3 regions of the Glycocaulis alkaliphilus genome follow, and region 3 is predicted to be linked to each of the others. Evidence: predicted binding sites of a transcription regulator. Region 3 holds the regulator's gene; each other region holds the start of a gene.
What was found. The regulator LexA, encoded in region 3, represses DNA repair genes until DNA is damaged. The targets are predictions, from matches to a motif close to ATGTTCCNCTTGTGTTCC.
Positions count from the first base shown of each region.

Region 1 (6,346 bases), 1.3 Mb from region 3:
CCTGAAGATCTCGCCGCTGACATGTTCACGGCGACGCAGGATCTTACCCGCGCCGCGGGGCTGGAGGCGTACGAGATTTCCAATCATGCGCGCGCGGACGCCCACCGCTCGCGCCATAACCGGCTTTACTGGACAGGCGGGGACTGGATCGGCATCGGCCCCGGCGCGCATGGCCGCATCGGCTCACACGCGGGAGGGGGGCGCATTGTCCATGCCGCGCCGATGCGCCCTGCAGACTATATCGCCGCCAGCCAGCAGCCCCTCTCTGAACTTGAGCATTTAAGCGCGCTGGAAGAGGCGCAGGAGCGCGTGCTGATGGGGCTGCGTATCGCGGAAGGTCTGGACCGGACGCGCCTGAAGTCCCTGACCGGGCACGATGTCGATGAGGAGGCCGCCGCATCCCTGCTGGCTGACGGGCTTATTGCCATGGACGCGTCAGGCGTGCGCCTGACGACGCAGGGGCGGCTCTATGCCGACCGGGTGGCCAACCTGCTGGCGCCCTGAACAGGAGCCAGGCGCCTGATCAGGATTCGCCCGGCTCCACATCGACAACGAGGCCATCAGAGCCAAAGCGTTCCGGAGCCGGGTCAAGCACCTCAAAACGCCCATTGCGGATAGTGTAGAGGGCGAGCCCGCGTTCAACCGTGCCATCTGCGCGCATGCGGAACAGGCCGTCCACGCCCAGGAAGCCGTTTGGATCTTCAATGACCGAGCGGTCGATACGGCCCATATTGGCCGCCATCAGGGCGGCAAGGGATGCGGCATCATAGCCAAGGCCGGCCAGCCGCGACGGGGCCTCGCCAAACGCATTCTCATAGGCGGACTCAAACCGCGCGCGCATCTCGGCGTCCGGACCGGCAAACCAGCCATTGGCCAGTGCGGGCTCGCGCGCCGTATCGGGATTACGCCACAGGCCGGTGCCGACAAACTTCACCAGCAGGGGGTCAATGTCGGCAAACAGCATGGATGGCGCGAGCATGCGCAAATCATCGCCGCCCGCCGGGAGCATGACTACCTGGAAGGCGCCGCTATCGGTGGGACGCCAGTCCTCGCCCGTCATGGCGAGGGCCCGGCCCACCTCCAGCCGGCCAATGCCGGCCCGGGCGAGGCGCCGTGCAGCCTGGCTCATGGACTCCACGCCGCCCGAATAGACCTCCTCGGCCGTCACCGTCCCGCCCATATCGGATGCGGCCCGGCGATAGGCCTCGCTGACCAGCTGGCCGTAAGGCGTGGCCGGAGCGACAATCGCAAACCGGCTGGCGCCAAGCGAGGCCGTGTAGGAGACCACGCGGCGCACTTCTTCCTCGGGCGGGAAGCTGAGCAGGTATACTCCGCCCCCGGCGACACTGGTATCGGTGGAGAACGACATCACCGGCACATTGGCCCGGCGGGCAGGCCCGGATACGGCGCGCACTTCAGCGGCCAGAAGCGGGCCGATAATCAGATCGGCGCCATCCGCAATGGCTGCCTCGGCCGCGGCCTCGGCGCCGCGCGCCGTGCCTTCGGTGTCCTTGGGCAGCAGGACCACGTTCCCGATGCCGCGCTCAAAGAGGGCCAGTTCCGCCCCGCGCAGCAAATGCCCCGCTTCCGAGCGCAGAGCGCCCGCCGACCCGGAGAAGGGCAGCAACACCCCCACCCGCACCAGATCAGTGCCTTCCAGATGGGGCGGGGTGAAGGCGAGCCGCTCCGGGCTCATCTCCACACCCAGCACAGCCGGCTCGGGCGGTGCGCCGACGACAGGCGATGCCGTGCCCTGCTGGACCGACGGTCCCGGTGTGCCCGTGGTCGCGCCGCAAGCCGACAGGAGCAGGGCCGCACCCGCTACCATAAACGCAACGCGCGAAAGCCGGGCTATTGGCGCCAGCGCACAGGTGGGCAACACTGCTTGCGTCATGAATCCTGTCCTTATCACCGCCGCGACCGGCACTGCGCCCCGATGCGCTCCGCGCCAAAGCTACCGGCGTGATCGGTCAGGGGCAACTGCGGACCTGACTATTCCGGCGGGCGGGCGCGCCCCATGAAGACACGCGCACGTCAACGGGCAGAGCGGCGCGGACGGCGCGGGGAGTGGCTGGCCGTGGCCATGCTGATCCTGACAGGCTGGCGGATCGTCGGACGGCGCGTGAAAACCCCGCTTGGCGAGATCGACATCATAGCGCGCAAGGGGCGCGTGCTGGCGTTCATCGAGGTGAAGTGGCGCGCCAGTGAACCGGCCGCCCGCGAAGCCTTCCATCCTCGCCAGCAGGCCCGGCTGATGCGCGCAGCGGCGCTGTGGCGCGCGCGCCGGACATCGCTGCACCGGATGGCCACCCGTTTTGACCTGATATGCGTGTCGCCCGGACGCTGGCCTTTACGCCTTTCCGGCGTGCTCAGCGCGGATTCCGGGGCGGAAAACGAGCTAATTTAGAAGGGTTTGGCAAAAAGTTAATGTGACGTCTTGACGTTCGCGGCATTTTTGTTCTTTTCTTGTTCTGGTTTTATACAGGTCTGTTCATGGCTCCTGTGGATAAAAGGTAAAGGCGCGTGGACGAAATTTAGTTTGTTCAGTGAACGCATTTTCTGGAGGTGATGATGAGCGCTTATACCCATTCCGCCTCCTTTGAAGGCGCTGACGCACGCCTGGTTGATGTTCAGGTGCAGATTGCAGGCGGCACACCGGCTTTCACCGTGGTCGGGCTGGCCGACAAAGCCGTTGCGGAGAGCCGTGAGCGGGTACGTGCGGCGTTTGCGGCGATTGGTCTCTCCCTCCCCGGCCAGCGCCTGATTGTCAATCTGGCCCCGGCGGACCGGCCCAAGGAAGGCGCCCATTTCGACCTGCCCATCGCCATTGGCATTCTGATCGCCATGGGCGTCCTGCCGCCGGAGGCAGGCTCGGAGTATCTGGCCATGGGGGAGCTCGGCCTTGACGGTTCGATCTCGCCAGCGCCGGGCGCCCTGCCAGCGGCCATGCTCGCCGTGGAGCAGGAAACAGGCTTTATCTGTGCGAAGGATAGCGGGCCGGAAGCGGCCTGGGCGGGCGGGGATCTCGCCATCCTGGCCCCGGCATCGCTCATCCAGCTGATCAATCATTTCAAGGGCGGGCAGGCGCTGGTGCGGCCGCAGCCGGGTGATCTGGTCGAGGGGCCGCGCTTCCGGGACATGCGTGATGTGCGCGGTCAGGAAACCGCCAAGCGCGCGCTCGAGATCGCCATGGCTGGTGGCCACAATATTCTGTTTATCGGCCCGCCGGGTTCCGGCAAGTCCATGCTGGCAGAGCGGGCGCCCGGCCTGCTGCCCCCGCTCTCGGCAAGGGAATTGCTGGAAATCTCCACCGTGCAGTCGGTCGCCGGACTGTTGCAGCGCGGAGAGCTCAGCCGCACACGGCCCTTCCGTGCGCCCCATCACTCCGCGTCCATGGCGGCAATGGTAGGCGGGGGCACGCGGGTGCGGCCCGGTGAGGCCTCGCTGGCCCATAATGGCGTGCTGTTTCTCGATGAGCTGCCAGAGTTCCACCCGCAAGTGCTCGACTCCCTGCGCCAGCCGTTGGAGACCGGCGAAATTGCGGTGGCCCGCGCCAATGCGCGGATCACGTTTCCGGCGCGGTTTCAGCTGGTTGCGGCAATGAATCCCTGCCGCTGCGGCTGGGCCGGCGCAGACGGGCGCGCCTGCGCGCGCGGCAAGAATTGCGCGGAAAGCTATCAGGCACGCATTTCCGGTCCGATGATGGACCGCATCGACCTGCAGATAGAGGTGCCGCCGGTTACGCCCGCAGACCTTGCCCTGCCGCCCGCGCAGGAGGGCACCGCCGAGATTGCAGCGCGCGTGGCACGCGCCCGCGGCCTGCAGGAAGAACGCGGAGGGCTCAATGCGCGGCTGTCCGGCGAGGCGCTCGACCGGATTGCCGAACCTGACGCTGCCGGGCGAGAGCTATTGTCCCGCGCCGCGGAGGCCATGGGCCTGACCGCGCGCAGCTATCACCGTGTCCTGCGTACCGCCCGCACGATTGCCGATCTGGACGGCGTGGACGGGGTGCGGCGCATCCATATCGCGGAGGCCCTGAGCGCAAGACGCAATACCCGATCATCCAGCACTCCGCCGGTCTGGCCAACGGCGGCAGAGGGAGGCGAAAAATCGCTCCGGCACTCGACGCTTCGTTAACCTGACCCGGACTAGCGTCCCATCATGACCCACGCCATGCCTCTTCCCCTTTCTGCCGGGACACCGCTTGAGCCAGCCGCCGCTGACGAGACGGCGGACGACGGGGCCGCCCAGATGCCGCTGCGCAGCATTTTCGACGCAATGGGCGAGCTGGTGCTCGTACGCGACCGCGACGGGCGCCTGAGTGATGTGAACGGCGCCTTCCTGAGAGCCTTTGGCGGCGAGCGCGAAGACTGGACCGGGCGCTGGTTCGCCGTCGCGCCGGCCTTTGGCGAGAGCACAGTGCAGAGGCGCTATGATGTAGCCATGCGCACGCATGCCGGGCCGGTCTGGATCGAGTGGTCAGAAACCCTGACCCCGGACGGCTCCATCATTACCGTGGGGCGCGATGTCACCGAACAGCGCAGCCTCGTGCAGCGCGAGAGCGAAGCCGCGCGGGGCAAGGGTGTGTTCTTTGCCGCCGTTACCCATGAGCTGCGCACGCCCCTTTCGGGCGCGTTGGGCACGGCCCGCCTGCTGGAAGATACCGGGCTGAAGCCTGATCAGGCCGCTTATGTCGCCGCCTTGAAAGCCAGCGCCAGCCATGCACTGAAGCTGATCGACGATATTCTCGATCTCTCCCGGCTGGAAGCAGGCAAGCTGGACCTGCGCCCTGAACCCGTCGACCCGTCAAGGCTGGTTGAAGAGGTGTGCGAGCTGTTATCGGAGAAGGCCGCCGAAAAGGGGTTGGCCCTGGCGCATGCCCAAGGACCAGGCGTCCCGGCGCAGATCCGCGCGGACCCCGCCCGCCTGAAGCAGATTCTCTACAATCTTGCCGGTAATGCGGTGAAGTTCACGCGCGAAGGCGGGGTGCTGGTTACGCTCGAAGCGGAAGACCAGAATTTGCGCCTGTCGGTGCGCGATACCGGACCGGGCATCAGCCCGGCCGATCAGGCCCGGCTGTTTGAACAGTTCGAGCGCGGCGCAGCCGAGCGTGATAATAGCGCGCCGGGCGCCGGGCTGGGCCTTGCCATGGTCAAGCGGCTGGCCGAGGCGATGGATGGCGAGGTCGGCGTCCGGTCGCAACCGGGACAAGGCGCGCTGTTCTGGTTCACCTTCAAGCCTGAGGTGCTCCAGCGCGCGCCCGTCCATCGCCCGCTGGCAGGGCGCCGCATTCTTGTCGCCACGCCGTGCGGCATTGAATCAGACGCGCTCGTCCTGCATGCCGAAACGCTCGGTGCCTGGGCTGAAAGCTGTAGCAGTCAGGGCCAGCTGGTGGCGCGCGCGCAAGCGGTGCGGCCCGACATCATCATTCTCGATGACAGCTGGACCGAAGATGCGTCTGCCCTTGCGGCAAGCGGCTGCACGGGCCGGATTCTGGCCCTCGCCCGCCCGCGCACCAAGGCGCGCTACACCGGCAAAGACCGCCCGGCAGGCATTGATGGCTGGCTTGTGGCGCCGGTTCGGGCCAGCTCTCTGGCCCGGTTCGCGCTGGGCAGGCGTTCGGGCGACGAGAAGCGCGAGACGACAGGCGTCAGCGGGCCCGTACTGGCCGGTTACCGCATCCTCCTGGCCGAAGATGATCCGGTCAACGCCCTCATCGCGCGTACTTTGCTGTCGCGGCTGGGCGCCAGCGTCGTGATGGCCACAACAGGACGAGAAGCCGTACTGGAAGCCTCCCAGGGCGGGTATGATGCCGCGTTGCTGGATCTGCGCATGCCGGAGCTGGACGGCCGGGATGCCGCGGCACAGATACGCGCCCTTCCCGGCGAGCCGGGCGCTGTGCCGCTGGTGGCGCTGACTGCCAACGCGACCGAGGCGGATCGCGATGCCTGCCTGGCGGCTGGCATGGACGCGTTCCTTGCCAAGCCGGTGGACCCCGATGACTTGGCCGCCGTCCTCTCCGGCTTGTGCGGCGGGCAAAACCGCGCAAGGCTGAGCGCTTAAGTCACGTTCGCCGGAGCGAGCTTTTCATGACCGACATCAGTGCCGAGCGCCAAAGCGAGCGCCGCAGTCTTCTGGGCTCGGTCATTGCGCTGGGCTGGCGGCGTTCGGCCGTCATGCTGCTTTTGGGGTTCTCGGCCGGCCTCCCCATTCTGCTCGTCTTCTCCACGCTATCGGCCTGGTTGCGGCTGGAGGGCGTGTCACGCACCGAGATCGGATTTTTTGCCTGGGCCGGCATGGCCTATACGTTCAAATTCCTGTGGTCCCCGCTGGTTGACCGGCTGCC
Region 1 covers NZ_CP018911.1:111,671-118,016, reverse strand. The annotation lists gene hemW (radical SAM family heme chaperone HemW) at 1-504, shown strand, start outside; gene X907_RS00585 (penicillin-binding protein activator) at 524-1,894, opposite strand; gene X907_RS00580 (YraN family protein) at 2,018-2,407, shown strand; gene X907_RS00575 (YifB family Mg chelatase-like AAA ATPase) at 2,572-4,137, shown strand; gene X907_RS00570 (ATP-binding protein) at 4,174-6,063, shown strand; gene X907_RS00565 (AmpG family muropeptide MFS transporter) at 6,090-6,346, shown strand, end outside.
Region 1: the regulator LexA is predicted to act here: its motif matches at 2,456-2,473, upstream of X907_RS00575 (YifB family Mg chelatase-like AAA ATPase).

Region 2 (6,346 bases), 200 kb from region 3:
CGGCCTCGGAATGGACCGCCACGGTGCGGATGCCCATTTCCTGGCAGGCGCGGTGGACGCGCAGGGCAATCTCGCCCCGGTTCGCGATCAGGATTTTCTCAAACATCGGGCCGCTCCTAGATGAGGGTGAAGAGCGGCTCGCCGTATTCGACAGGCTGGGCATCGCTGACCAGCAATTCACCGATCTTGCCCGAGCGCGGCGCGGTGATCGGGTTGAAAGTCTTCATCGCCTCGATGAGGAGGATGGTGTCGCCTTCCTTCACGCTCTGGCCGGGTTTGACGAAATTATCGGCGTCCGGGTTGGGGCGCAGATAGACCGTGCCGACCATGGGCGAGTTGACGGCGTTCGCGGCCTTCGCCGCAGCGGGAGCCGGATCGGCAGAGGGCGCAGCTGCCACGGATGCGGGCGGCGCAGCGGGAGCGGCCACCGGGGCCGCCGCCATCGGCGCGGCCTGCGTGTAGACCGGCGCAGGCACTTCGCGCGCCACGCGGATATGCAGCTCTCCTTGCGCGACCTCGATCTCGGTCAGGTCGGTATCATTGAGGATGTCCGCGAGCTGACGGATGAGTTTCGGGTCGATACCGGGTTTGGAGGGCGTGGAAGCCATGTGGAGAACCTTTATGCTTTTGTCTTCGGGCCGGACGCAGCGATCAGCGCGTGGGCGGCCTCTATGCCAAGGATGTAGCTGCGGGCGCCGAACCCGCTGATTGTGCCGGAAACGGCGCTGGAAACATAGGAGTGATGGCGGAACGCCTCGCGCGCAGCCGGTTGGGACAGATGTATCTCTATGGCCGGAATGGCAATCGCCTTCAAGGCGTCGTGCAGTGCAACCGACGTATGGCCATAACCGGCCGGGTTGATGATGAGGGCGGACGCGGCGCGTCCGGCGTCCTGTACATGGTCAATCAGCACGCCTTCATGGTTGGTCTGGCGGAAATCGATGGTCAGGCCCAGCATGCTGGCATGCTCGGCGCACGCCGCCTCGATGTCGGACAGCGTCGCAGAGCCGTAAATCTCCGGCTCGCGCGTGCCGAGCAGGTTGAGATTGGGTCCGTTCAGGATGAAAAGCGGCCTGGCCACCTGTACACTGTCCCCCGGCTGGTCTGTCTGATGCGCCCAGGCGGTGCAAAACCCGGACCGCAGCGCCATATGTCGTTTCTACGACGCCTCGCGCCGTATAAACAAGGACTACCGGCATTTTAAAGGAAACGGGACGCCATGATGAAGACCGCCAGCGCCGCCACTGACACCGCCATTCGCGTGACGCTGAATGGCGAGGCGCGCGACCTGCCCGCCGGCCTGTCGCTGTCGGCCATGCTGACCCATCTGGGGCTGGACCCGCGCAAAGTGGCCGTGGAGCGCAATCTGGAGATCGCGCCGCGCTCGGCCTATGGCGATATTGCGATTGCCGATGGCGACCGGCTGGAAATCGTCCAGTTCGTAGGGGGAGGGTGATAAGTTTGAAAGTGCTGCGCGAGCCGCCGCCCGCCCTGCGAAAGCTGATGGCGGGCTTTCATCAGGACTTTCTGCTCGAGGCTGAACAAGCCGGAGGTGTCGAAGCCGCAATCGCGGGCATGCCAGCCGGTTTGCTTGGCGCCGATGAGCGCGAGAGTCTGAAGCCACTGCTTCGCAAGCTTTTGAACGAGGCCAGCCCTTCAGACCTTAAGGGCCTGATTCACCGAAGTGGTGCCGACCATGTATTCAAGGCTGCTGGCGCGCGCCGCCTATTTGAGCTCTGGGCGGATGCGCTAGGCGCATAGCCGTGACCGGCTGGAAATCGTCCAGTTCGCAGGGGGAGGGTGAGGGAATAATGTCTGGTTCTACTCAGCAGAATGGCCGGCATAATATCGGAGACATCCTGCTTTGCGCACCCATCCGGTATCCGGCCCGCTTCCTTGCATCAGCAATAGCGCTAGTAGTTCTGGTCTCCGTAGTGGCCGAAATTGTTGATGGTGGAGCTTACTTTCTGGTGAGCGCGGCGATTCTTATGCTGATAGCCTTCATCAACACATCCATTGTCTACGTGTTCTCAAGCGCGGGCCGTAGCCTGCCGGTCCTGTTCATCGCCACTACCGGGATATTTCTGCTGACCGGCGGCCTAGTCTGGTCTGTTGGCATAGACGGACTTCTGCCGGGCCAGTTTGCGCTGGTTTTGTCGAGCGTGGTGATCGCCTCAGTCAGCTGTCTCGTGATGATGGTTCTGGCTTCGCGAGCCGTCATTCGGTCCAGACCGGACAAGCAGGAAGCGCTGGACGGCGTGATGATCTTCTTCTGGATAGCCTTTTCTTTGATCGGGCTGTTCCTGCTCTCACGGGAAGCGCGGGAGCGGAAAATCGTCTGACGCTCAGTTCTTTTTTCTGCGGGCATCCTCCCGGCTCATCCGGGGCGTGACGGGCGGTCAATCGCGCGCTAGATAAGCGGCCATGACCGAGAAAACCTCCCCCGACACCGCCTCCACCCTGCCTGAAGACCGTCCCTTCACCGTTGCCGGGCGGACGTTCAACTCCCGCCTCATCATCGGCACAGGCAAGTACAAGAGTTATGCGCAGAATGCCGAAGCGCTTGCAGCCTCCGGCGCGGAGATCATCACGGTCGCGCTGCGCCGGGTGAATTTATCCGATCCGAGCCAGCCCATGCTGGTCGATCATATCGACCCGAAAAAGGTCACCTTCCTGCCCAACACGGCCGGGTGCTTTACCGGCGAGGACGCCGTGCGCACGCTGCGTCTTGCGCGTGAGGCGGGCGGCTGGAACCTTGTGAAGCTGGAAGTGCTGTCAGACCCCAAGCATCTCTATCCGGAGATGGAGGAGACGCTGCGCGCCACGAAGATGCTGATCGCCGACGGCTTCGACGTGATGGTCTATTGCTCTGACGATCCCGTCTATGCCCGCAAGCTGGAAGACGCTGGCGCGTGCGCGATCATGCCGCTGGGCGCGCCCATCGGCTCAGGGCTCGGCATTCAGAACCCGGTCAATATCCGCCTCATCATCGAAGCGGCGAAGGTGCCGGTGATTGTCGATGCGGGCGTCGGCACGGCCTCTGACGCCACTATCGCGATGGAGCTGGGCTGCGATGGCGTGCTGATGAACACCGCCATCGCCGAAGCCAAAGACCCGGTGCGGATGGCCAGCGCGATGAAGCACGCCGTCATTGCGGGCCGCGAATCCTATCTCGCCGGGCGCATGCCCAAGAAGCGCTATGCCGACCCGTCCAGCCCGCTGGCCGGGCTGATTTAGGCGTTCCCATATATCCGTCCATTTATTCGTCATTCCCGCGCAGGCGGGAACCCGGGCCACTCCCGGTGTCTCCCCCCGCCTGCGGGGGGAGTGGTCCGAAGGACCGAGGGGGGGGACATCCCCAAAAGCTCCCCCCTCCATCTGGCAAGCCAGACACCTCCCCCGTGAACGGGGGAGGACACTCCCTGCCGAAATGGGTTCTGGATTTCGCTAACGCCCGACCGGCGGATGACAGGGCTCCCAACACCCTTGATATGCTCCCATAATGTTCCGATTGTTTCTGCGGCTTGGAACAAGGAACCCCGCCCATGATGGAAGCGCGCCTCTCCCTCGTCACGCTAGGCGTGGCGGACCTTGCCCGCTCGAAAGCCTTCTATGAGGCGATGGGGTTCAGGGCTGCGTTCGAGAATGAGCAGGTCGTCTTCCTGCCCATGGGCGGGCTGGTGCTGGCGCTGTTTGGCAAGCACGACCTTGATGCCGACATGGCGCGCGAGAATGCAGGGCATGGCCATATTGCACTCGCCCACAACACCCGCACCGAGGCCGAGGTGGATGCGATCATCGACCACGCCGTGGCCAGCGGCGGCAGCCTGCTCAAAGCCGCGCACAAGGCCGATTGGGGCGGGTATTCGGGCTATTTCGCCGACCCGGACGGCCATGCCTGGGAAGTCGCCTTCAATCCCTACTGGGCGATAGACGCCGAAGGGCGGATCAATATGGGTTCTTGACGGCGCGTTCTCTCGCTAGTCTTCCAGCGCGGCTGCCACGATCCGGTTGAGACGGCCAATATCGGCGCCGGGAATGATCTCATCCCCGATAACGAAGAAGGGCGTACCGCTCACGCCGATCGAGCGTGCCAGCTGATACACGCTATCGAGATGTTCCTCGATTTCCGGCGCGGCCATAGCCTCGCGCAGCGCGTCCGGTTCGATGCCGTGTTCGGCGGCGATATGGTCGATGCGTTCAGCGTTCATCGGCTGGCCGGCCTGCATCAGCGCATCGTGAAAATCGCCATAGATTTCCGGTGACAGAGCCCAGACGGCGAGGGCGGCCCGGGCGGCCTCCTCTGATGCTGCGCCCAGCAGGGGCAGCTCCTTGAACACGACCCGCACACGTCCCTCATGGCGCTCCATCACGCCGGTCAGCCAGTCATTGACCTGTACGCAATAGGGGCAGCGATAGTCGAAAAACTCGACAATGGTCAGATCGGCATTTTCAGGCCCCACGGCCGGGTCGCGTGCGTCGGCAAAGAGGGCGTCGCGGTATTGCTGCGCCCCGGCGGCCAGCTGCGCCTGTTCGCGTGCGCGTGCCCTTTGCTGCAGGGCGACCAGCGCTTCCTCGATCACTTCCGGGTTCTCGACGATATAGCGATGCACGCGCTGATCGAAATCGTCATCGGCGCGCGTCTCCTCGCTGCTGGCAGAGCAGGCGGCAAGGGCAAAGCAGGCGGCAAACGCGATCAGGAGGCGCATAAGGTCACTTTCGTAAAGCGGATGAAGATTAGTTGAAGCTGAGGCCGGTGCCGTGGTCGCGGCTGACGGGTACGAACTGACGGCGCTCTTGCTGAGCCCGGTTCCACTCGCGGATTTCCTGCGGTGTAGGTTCGGCAACCGCAATCAGCTCGCTGGCGCGTACCCAGGCCGGTGTGCCGCCCTCCAGTTCGTCACGGGCACGGCTGGCGAATACAAAGGCCTGCATATTGTTGCCAACGGCGAAGTAGCGCTCTGCTGTTGCCAGCTGGGCCAGTGCCGTCTCGCCGCGCGCTTCGTGCGCCAGCGCCAGCTGGAACCAGGCCCAGCCGTTTTCCTGCTCGCGCGCCAGTGCGAAACGCAAGTGCGAAACGGCCTCATCAAGCGCATCCGCTTCATTGGTGCCTATCAGGGAGGCGGCAAGGTTTACCCGCAATAGCGGAGCGTCGGGCATGAGCTCCACTGACCGGCGATGCGGCGCCACGGAATCGGCTATGCGCCCGCTTTCATACAGCATCTGGCCTTCCAGCTCATGAAAGAACGGGTTTTCCGGCTCCATCTCGATCAGCTGTGCCAGCCGCTCGCGCGCCAGTTCCAGGCGCCCCTGCCGGAAATAGGCTACTGATCGGGCGTATACCGCCTCAACGCTGGTATTGCTCTCCGGGTAGCGATGGAAAACCTGGGCCGGTGCGACGGTAAAGCCGATGATCTTGGCCTGTATGCGGCGGAGCTCGGCGATCTCCTCCGGGCTGTCCACGACATCGGCATAGGGCGATGCCTCTACCCGGCGCCGCATGGCGTCGATGCGCTGGGAGGACAGGGGATGCGAGCGGAAATACTCATAGCGCCGGGCTTCGCTCATTACTTCCTGATAGCGGAAGCGCTCGAAAGTGCTGACCAGCCCGCGAGATGACTGGCCTGTACGGTCCAGAAAGGTGATGGCGGCCTGGTCGGCAGCCGCTTCCTGCGTGCGGGTGTAGCGCAGCATGTCCAGTGTGGCGAACTGCGGCGCGGAGGCAATGATGGCCGCGCCGCCGGCGCCTGCACCGGCCATGGCCGCGACGATACCCAGACCCAGCGTGGCAATCATCGTCGCCATGGCACCGCGTGAACCATCACTAAAACGCACAAGGTGTGCGCCTTCGATATGGCCGATCTCGTGGGCGATAACGGCTTTGATTTCGCCGGGGGTTTCGGCAGTGACGATGGCCCCGGTATGCATGAAGATGTTCTGCCCGCGCGTAACGAAGGCGTTGAACTCATTATTGCCGACCAGGTAGAAGCCGACCGAGTCGCGCTCGAGGCCTGCCGCGTCCAGCAGCGGATCGGTATAGCCGCGCATGACCGCCTCGATCTCGGTATCGCGGATCAGGCTTATGCTCTGGGCCTGGGCGGGCGTGGACGGGAACACGACCATGGCTGCGCTGGCAGCGAAGGCGGTGGCCGTGGTGCAGCATTTCTTCAGGCGGGCAATAATCGTCATGGAGAGATGACCTCCGATCCTGTTTCCACCCCCTGCTTCGCGCTGAACCATAGCCTTTTCATGGCAGATATGCAGCCCGTCAGTGCATGGCACCGGCGGGCTGCATATTTCCCGTATCAGGAACCCAGTCCGAACAGCTTGCCGGAGCGCTGCCACC
Region 2 covers NZ_CP018911.1:2,014,346-2,020,691, reverse strand. The annotation lists gene accC (acetyl-CoA carboxylase biotin carboxylase subunit) at 1-106, opposite strand, end outside; gene accB (acetyl-CoA carboxylase biotin carboxyl carrier protein) at 117-608, opposite strand; gene X907_RS09580 (type II 3-dehydroquinate dehydratase) at 620-1,081, opposite strand; gene thiS (sulfur carrier protein ThiS) at 1,220-1,456, shown strand; gene X907_RS09570 (hypothetical protein) at 1,462-1,761, shown strand; gene X907_RS09565 (hypothetical protein) at 1,812-2,342, shown strand; gene X907_RS09560 (thiazole synthase) at 2,425-3,237, shown strand; gene X907_RS09555 (VOC family protein) at 3,546-3,965, shown strand; gene X907_RS09550 (DsbA family protein) at 3,981-4,709, opposite strand; gene X907_RS09545 (M48 family metalloprotease) at 4,738-6,189, opposite strand; gene X907_RS09540 (Rne/Rng family ribonuclease) at 6,306-6,346, opposite strand, start outside.
Region 2: the regulator LexA is predicted to act here: its motif matches at 3,492-3,509, upstream of X907_RS09555 (VOC family protein).

Region 3 (6,346 bases):
TTTCCAGAACTGGCGCGGCTTCTCCCGGCGAAACAGCCTGGAGCGCGCCCTCCTCTGCCGCCTCACGGCTGCCCAGCTGAAACGCCAGACCGGCAAGCAGCAGCATCGCCGCGGCGGCTGCGCTGGCCATATGGATGACGCTGGTTGCGGGCGAGGACATGAAAATGATGCATAAGGTGAGTCGCAAACATTGGCGGCTCCTCAATGCCCGACTAGATTGCCTCTGCCGCGCCGCAATATGGACCTATCGGGCATGCTGCTCATCATCGACAATTACGACAGCTTCACCTTCAACCTGGTCCATTATTTCCAGGAGCTCGGCGCGCAGACCCGCGTGATCCGCAACGATGCCATGAGCGCGGCTGAGGCGCTGGGCCTCGGCGCAGAAGCCATCGTCCTGTCACCCGGCCCGTGCGACCCTGACCGCGCTGGCATCTGTCTGGACGTGCTGCGACAGGCGCCGGCCGGCCTGCCGGTCCTCGGCGTCTGCCTCGGTCATCAGGCGATGGGACAGGTCTATGGCGGCAAGGTGGTTCAGGCACGCGAGATCATGCACGGCAAGACCAGCCCGATCACGCATGACGCTACGGGCGTGTTTGCCGGCCTGCCCTCACCGTTTGAGGCGACGCGCTACCACTCGCTCGCCGTCGACCTGCCCGAGGGCAGCGAGCTGGTCGTCAACGCCCGCACCGCCGATGGCGAGATCATGGGCCTCCGGCACCGTTCCCGCCCTGTACATGGCGTCCAGTTCCACCCCGAATCGATTGCCTCCGAGCACGGCCATGCCCTTTTGAAGAATTTTCTGGCTGAAATCCCCCGCCAGTCCGGCAAGGCCGCCGCATGAGCCAGATGCGCCCGGCCATCTCCGCCCTTGCAGGCGGGAAACTGCCTGCGCCAGAGGCGCTGGAGGCGGCTTTTGATGCGCTGATGGATGGCGAAGCGGATCTGGCCGAGATTGGCGGCTTTCTTATTGGACTGGCCGCGATTGGCGAGGATCCGGGCGTGCTGGCCACCGGAGCGCGCGCCATGCGCGCGCGGATGAACACGGTGAAAGCTCCCGCCAATGCCATTGATACATGCGGAACCGGCGGCGACGCCCGGGGCACATGGAACATCTCCACCGCCGCCGCGCTGGTGGCTGCTGCTGCGGGCGCCGTGGTTGCCAAGCACGGCAACAAGGCTGCCTCGTCGAAATCCGGCTCTGCCGAAGTGCTCGATTCATCGGGTGTGAACCTGATGGCAACGCCTGAACAGATCGAACGGGCGCTGGACGAGGCCGGTGTCGCCTTCCTGTTCGCCCAGGCCCATCACGGCGCCGTGCGCCACGTGGCCCCTGCCCGCAAGACGCTGGGGGTGCGCACCGTGTTCAACCTGCTGGGTCCGCTATCAAACCCTGCGGGCACACGCCGCCAGCTTCTGGGTGTGTTCGACCAGCGCTGGCTTGTGCCCATGGCCGAGGCCTTGCGCGATCTGGGCGCCGAGCGTGCGTGGATCGTCCACGGCGAAGACGGTCTGGATGAGATCACCACAACCGGCGCCACCCATATCGCCAGCCTGGAGGCCGATGGCAGCGTGCGCGAGTTCACCGTCACGCCTGAAGATGCCGGATTGCCCCGCGCGAGCCTTGATGATCTCAAGGGCGGGGAACCGGCCGAGAATGCCGCCGCGCTGCACCGCCTGCTGGACGGCGAGCGTGGCGCATACCGCGACATTGTCCTGTTCAATGCCAGCGCGGCACTGGTGCTTGCGGGCAAGGCTGATGGCCTGAAAGACGGCGTGGCGCTGGCAGCAGCCGCCATTGATGACGGGCGGGCCGCCGGAACGCTCAATAAGCTTGTACATATTACAAACACCTGAGGAGCGCCCGCGATGAGCGACACGCTGGAGCGTATTGGCATCTACAAGCGCGCGGAGACCGCGCGCCGCAAGGCAGCTCTCAGCTATGCCGACATCTGCGCAAAGGCGCGCGCTGCCTCACCTGTGCGCGGTTTTTTCAGGCAGCTGCAAACCCGGCAAGCCGCCGACGGACTGGCGCTGATTGCGGAGATCAAGAAGGCAAGCCCCTCCAAAGGCCTGATCCGCGCCGACTTTGACCCTCCCGCGCTCGCCCGCGCCTATGAGGACGGGGGCGCAGCCTGCCTCTCCATCCTCACTGACACGGAAAGCTTTGAAGGAGCCGACAGCCATCTTGTCGAGGCGCGCGCCGCCGTCTCCCTGCCCGTATTGCGCAAGGACTTCCTCTATGACCCCTGGCAGGTCGTAGAGGCCCGCGCTCTGGGCGCAGACTGCATTCTGGTCATCATGGCAGCCGTGGACGACACGCTGGCCGCCGATCTGGTGGCCGAGGCTGCACGCTGGGACATGGATGCCCTTATCGAGGTGCATGACCGGGCGGAGCTGGACCGGGCCCTCGCCCTGCCCTCGCCGCTCATTGGTATCAATAACCGCAATCTGCGCACCTTCGATGTGACGCTCGATACGTTCGAGGCGCTCAGCGCGCATGTCCCCGAGGACCGCTTTCTCGTCGCCGAGAGCGGCATTTTCTCCTTCGATGACGCTGAGCGGGTGCGTAAGTCCGGCGCCAAAGCGCTTCTGGTCGGCGAAAGCCTCATGCGCCAGAATGATGTAACGTCAGCGGTGAAAGACCTGATGAAGTTCGCGTGAGACCCCGTATTCCGCTTGACCAGCCGCCGGAACAGGCATAGAACAAAACATGGCCTTTCTGGCTTTGTTCCCGCTGCGCCTGGAGATCAGACCCCTCATGCTGACCCGCAAACAACACGAGCTTCTGCTCTTCATTCACAAGCGCCTCTCTGAAGACGGCGTTTCCCCGTCCTTTGACGAGATGAAGGAAGCGCTTCAGCTGGCTTCAAAGTCCGGTGTTCACCGCCTCGTCAGCGCGCTGGAGGAGCGTGGCTTCATTCGGCGTCTGGCCCACCGGGCCCGGGCGCTCGAAGTGCTCAAGCTCCCGGATGCCTCCGCACCGCGCGCAAGCGCCGCAGATAATGTCGTCAGCGGCAATTTTGCCCGCCGTGAAGTCGAGACGGATTCGGTGGATGTGCCGCTTCTGGGCAAGATCGCGGCTGGTGTGCCCATCGAAGCCATCCAGCACGAAACCGAGCGTTTCGGCGTGCCGTCCCAAATGGTCTCGTCGGGTGAACATTTCGCGCTCGAGGTCGAGGGCGATTCCATGATCGAGGCCGGTATTCTGGATGGCGATTACGTCATTATCCGGCGCGGAGACACGGCCAATAATGGCGAGATTGTCGTTGCGCTGGTGGATAATGAGGAAGCCACGCTCAAGCGCATCCGCCGCAAGGGCGGGTCGATTGCTCTTGAAGCGGCCAACCCGGCCTATGAGACCCGTATTTTCGGGCCCGACCGGGTGCAGGTTCAGGGTCGTCTGGTGGGGCTGATCCGCCGCTATCACTGATCCGGGAGTCCGGGCGGCGGCGGACAGTCAGCTGCCCCGCTCCCGCCCCCAGACACGGGCCGCACTGCCATCATTGGCGCCGCGCAGGCGGATTATGCGGCCATCTCTGACCCAGAACTCGGCACTGCCCAGCTCTGCCCGCGCCGCATCATCGAGAACAGGCACCGCGCAGCGGCGCTTCTGCCAGGCGCTTACCGTGCCGCGCGCGACCACCAGGTCTGCGCGTACGCAGTCTTCCTCCAGCGAGGCGGGATGCTCGCTGACCGCTACGCGCAGCCCCTCGGCCGTGACGACAAGGCAGCCCAGCGGATCGCACGCGTAATCCCCGCGCGGCGCGGCGCTTAGCCCTGTTCCTGCGCGCTGCAGGAGAACGCCTGTCTCGAACCGGCCCCGGCGGCGGTCGCTGACCTGCCAGTCTCCAGGTTCACCGGACTCAGCTGAAAGGCTGCGCGAAACGAGTACGCCCGACGAGGTGATCATCATGTCGGGCGGCGATTGCAGTGCCCACAGGCCAAGCGCCCCGGCAGCAAAAGGGACACCCGCCACTCGCACCAGCCCGCGCCCCAGCGTCGCCAGGGCAAACCCGGTCGCATAAAGGCCAAGCACGATCCCGCCCGGTGCCAGCGCCGGCATGGCCGCGCCGGGCAGCGAGGATGTCCACGTGGCGATGGCAAGAACGATGTCCATGCCCGCCGCGCTCACCAGGAGCGGCAGCCCTTCCAGCCCGAAGGGAGCCAGCAATAGCCCCACGACACCCGCCGGCATGACCCAGAAGCTGAAGACCGGCATGGCCAGAAGGTTTGCGCCAAACCCGTAGGCTGCCATGCGCTGGAAGTGGAAGGCGGCAAAAAGCCCGGTCGCGCTGCCCGCCACCAGGCTGGTAACGGCAAGGCCTGTAAACGCGGCCTGTACCCGCGCAAACCAGCCATAGTCGGCCATATCGCGTGTCATCCGCCATCTCTGCCAGGCTTCATAGACGGCGATCAGCGCGGCGGTGGCGGCGAAGCTCATCTGGAAACCCGGCTCGATCACGCTTTGCGGGCTGAATGCGATGATGATGAGTGCGGCCAGAGCAAGCGACTGAAACGACACCGCTCTTCGCCCTATCAATATCGCCGTGAACATGACCGCAGCCATGACGAAGGCACGCTGGGTGGAGATCGCCCCGCCAGACAGCAGCAGATAGCCAAGGGCGGCGAGCAGTGCGATCAGCGCGGCAGGCTTTCGCGGGTCATGCGCGCGGGCGAAGGGCTCAATCGAGGCGATGAGCCAGCGCGCCGCGAAATAGATACCGCCCGCCAGCAATGCCATATGCATCCCCGATATGGCCAGCAAATGGCCAAGCCCGGATAGCCTGAGCGCCTCCGCATGGGCCTCGGTAACGCCTGAGCGCTCCCCGGTCAGCAGCGCGGCAATGACCGGTCCGGAGTTCGGCCCGGCAGCATCGGAAATGCGCTGCGCCAGCCGCCAGCGCCATCCCAGAAATGCCCGCTCGCTCTCATCGCCGGCAATCTCTTCCGGCTGAGGCTGTGAGATGGAAAAGCCGGCAAGCGCCACCCGCTGATACCAGGCCGCCCGCGCACCGTCATAGCCACCCGCCGCCGCAGGCCCACGCGGATGGGACAGGACAGCATTGATACGTATGCCGTCGCCGGGGGTCAGGGTTTCGGTGTTGATCCGCAAGCGCACCCGGAACGGCGCCACATCGGCGCGCTCCAGCGTCTGTACGCGCAGCAGCACGCGCCCCGACCGGCCTCTGCGTTCGATGCGCTCCACCCAGCCTGTAACCGTGCGGGCTCGGTCACTGACCTCGATCACGGGCGGCGCAAGCGAGAGCGTCCTGCCCTGAACATGGGCATGCCCGGCCAGCGCACAGGCGCTCAGCACGATCGCTGCCATCAGGGACGGCTTGGCGGTGAAAAGCGGGACGGCCAGAACGCAGGCAAAAGCGGCAAGCCAGAAAACCGGGATCAGCACGCTGCCAGGCTCTGCCGGAACCGAAAGATAGACTGCCGCACCCAGCCCCGCGGCCAGCGGCGCCCACAAGATCAGATCGGACGGCCGGACAGCTCTTGATGGCAATACAGGCTGCAAAAGACGGCTCAGTGCCGCGCGCTCGGCGCCCGAAACCGGGCTGCGCCCCCGCTGGATTGATGTCCAGACCGCCTGGATGTAGCGGCGCATGCAGCCACCCTGTGTTGTCACTTCAGCGGTGAGACTATCTCTTTACCGCGCTAACATGCTAATCATCCCGCTCCCTTCGCAGCGCAGCAACATCTCGCACGTGCAAAACAGATCAGACATCATCACGCGTTTCGCGCCTTCACCCACCGGCTTCCTCCATATTGGAGGGGCGCGCACGGCCTTGTTCAACTATCTTTTTGCGCGCCAGGCAGGCGGCCAGTTCAAGCTTCGCATCGAAGATACCGACCGTGAACGCTCCACGACCGAGGCTGTAGACGCGATTCTGGCCGGCATGAACTGGCTGGGGCTGGAATGGGATGGCGAGGCCGTTTCCCAGCATGCGCGCGCAGACCGCCATCGCGAAATCGCTGAAGAGCTTGTCGCGCAAGGAAAGGCATTCCGCTGCTATTGCACACCCGAGGAAGTGGAAAAGCTGCGCGAGGAAGCCTTCGCTGAAGGCCGCGCGCTGCGTTCACCCTGGCGCGATGGCGGCACACCGCCCGGTGACATGCGGTTTACCGTCCGCTTTCGCGCACCCGACAGCGATGTGACGCTGCATGACGCGGTTCAGGGCGACGTGCGCTGGGCGGCCAAGGAGTTCGACGACCTCATCCTGCTGCGCGCCGACGGAAACCCGACCTATAATCTCGCTGTCGTGGTTGATGACCATGATATGGGCGTCACCCACATCATCCGCGGCGACGATCATCTGGTGAATGGCGGCCGCCA
Region 3 covers NZ_CP018911.1:1,815,434-1,821,779, forward strand. The annotation lists gene X907_RS08645 (divergent polysaccharide deacetylase family protein) at 1-160, opposite strand, end outside; gene X907_RS08650 (anthranilate synthase component II) at 254-844, shown strand; gene trpD (anthranilate phosphoribosyltransferase) at 841-1,857, shown strand; gene trpC (indole-3-glycerol phosphate synthase TrpC) at 1,870-2,664, shown strand; gene lexA (transcriptional repressor LexA) at 2,762-3,433, shown strand; gene X907_RS08670 (ComEC/Rec2 family competence protein) at 3,461-5,617, opposite strand; gene gltX (glutamate--tRNA ligase) at 5,673-6,346, shown strand, end outside.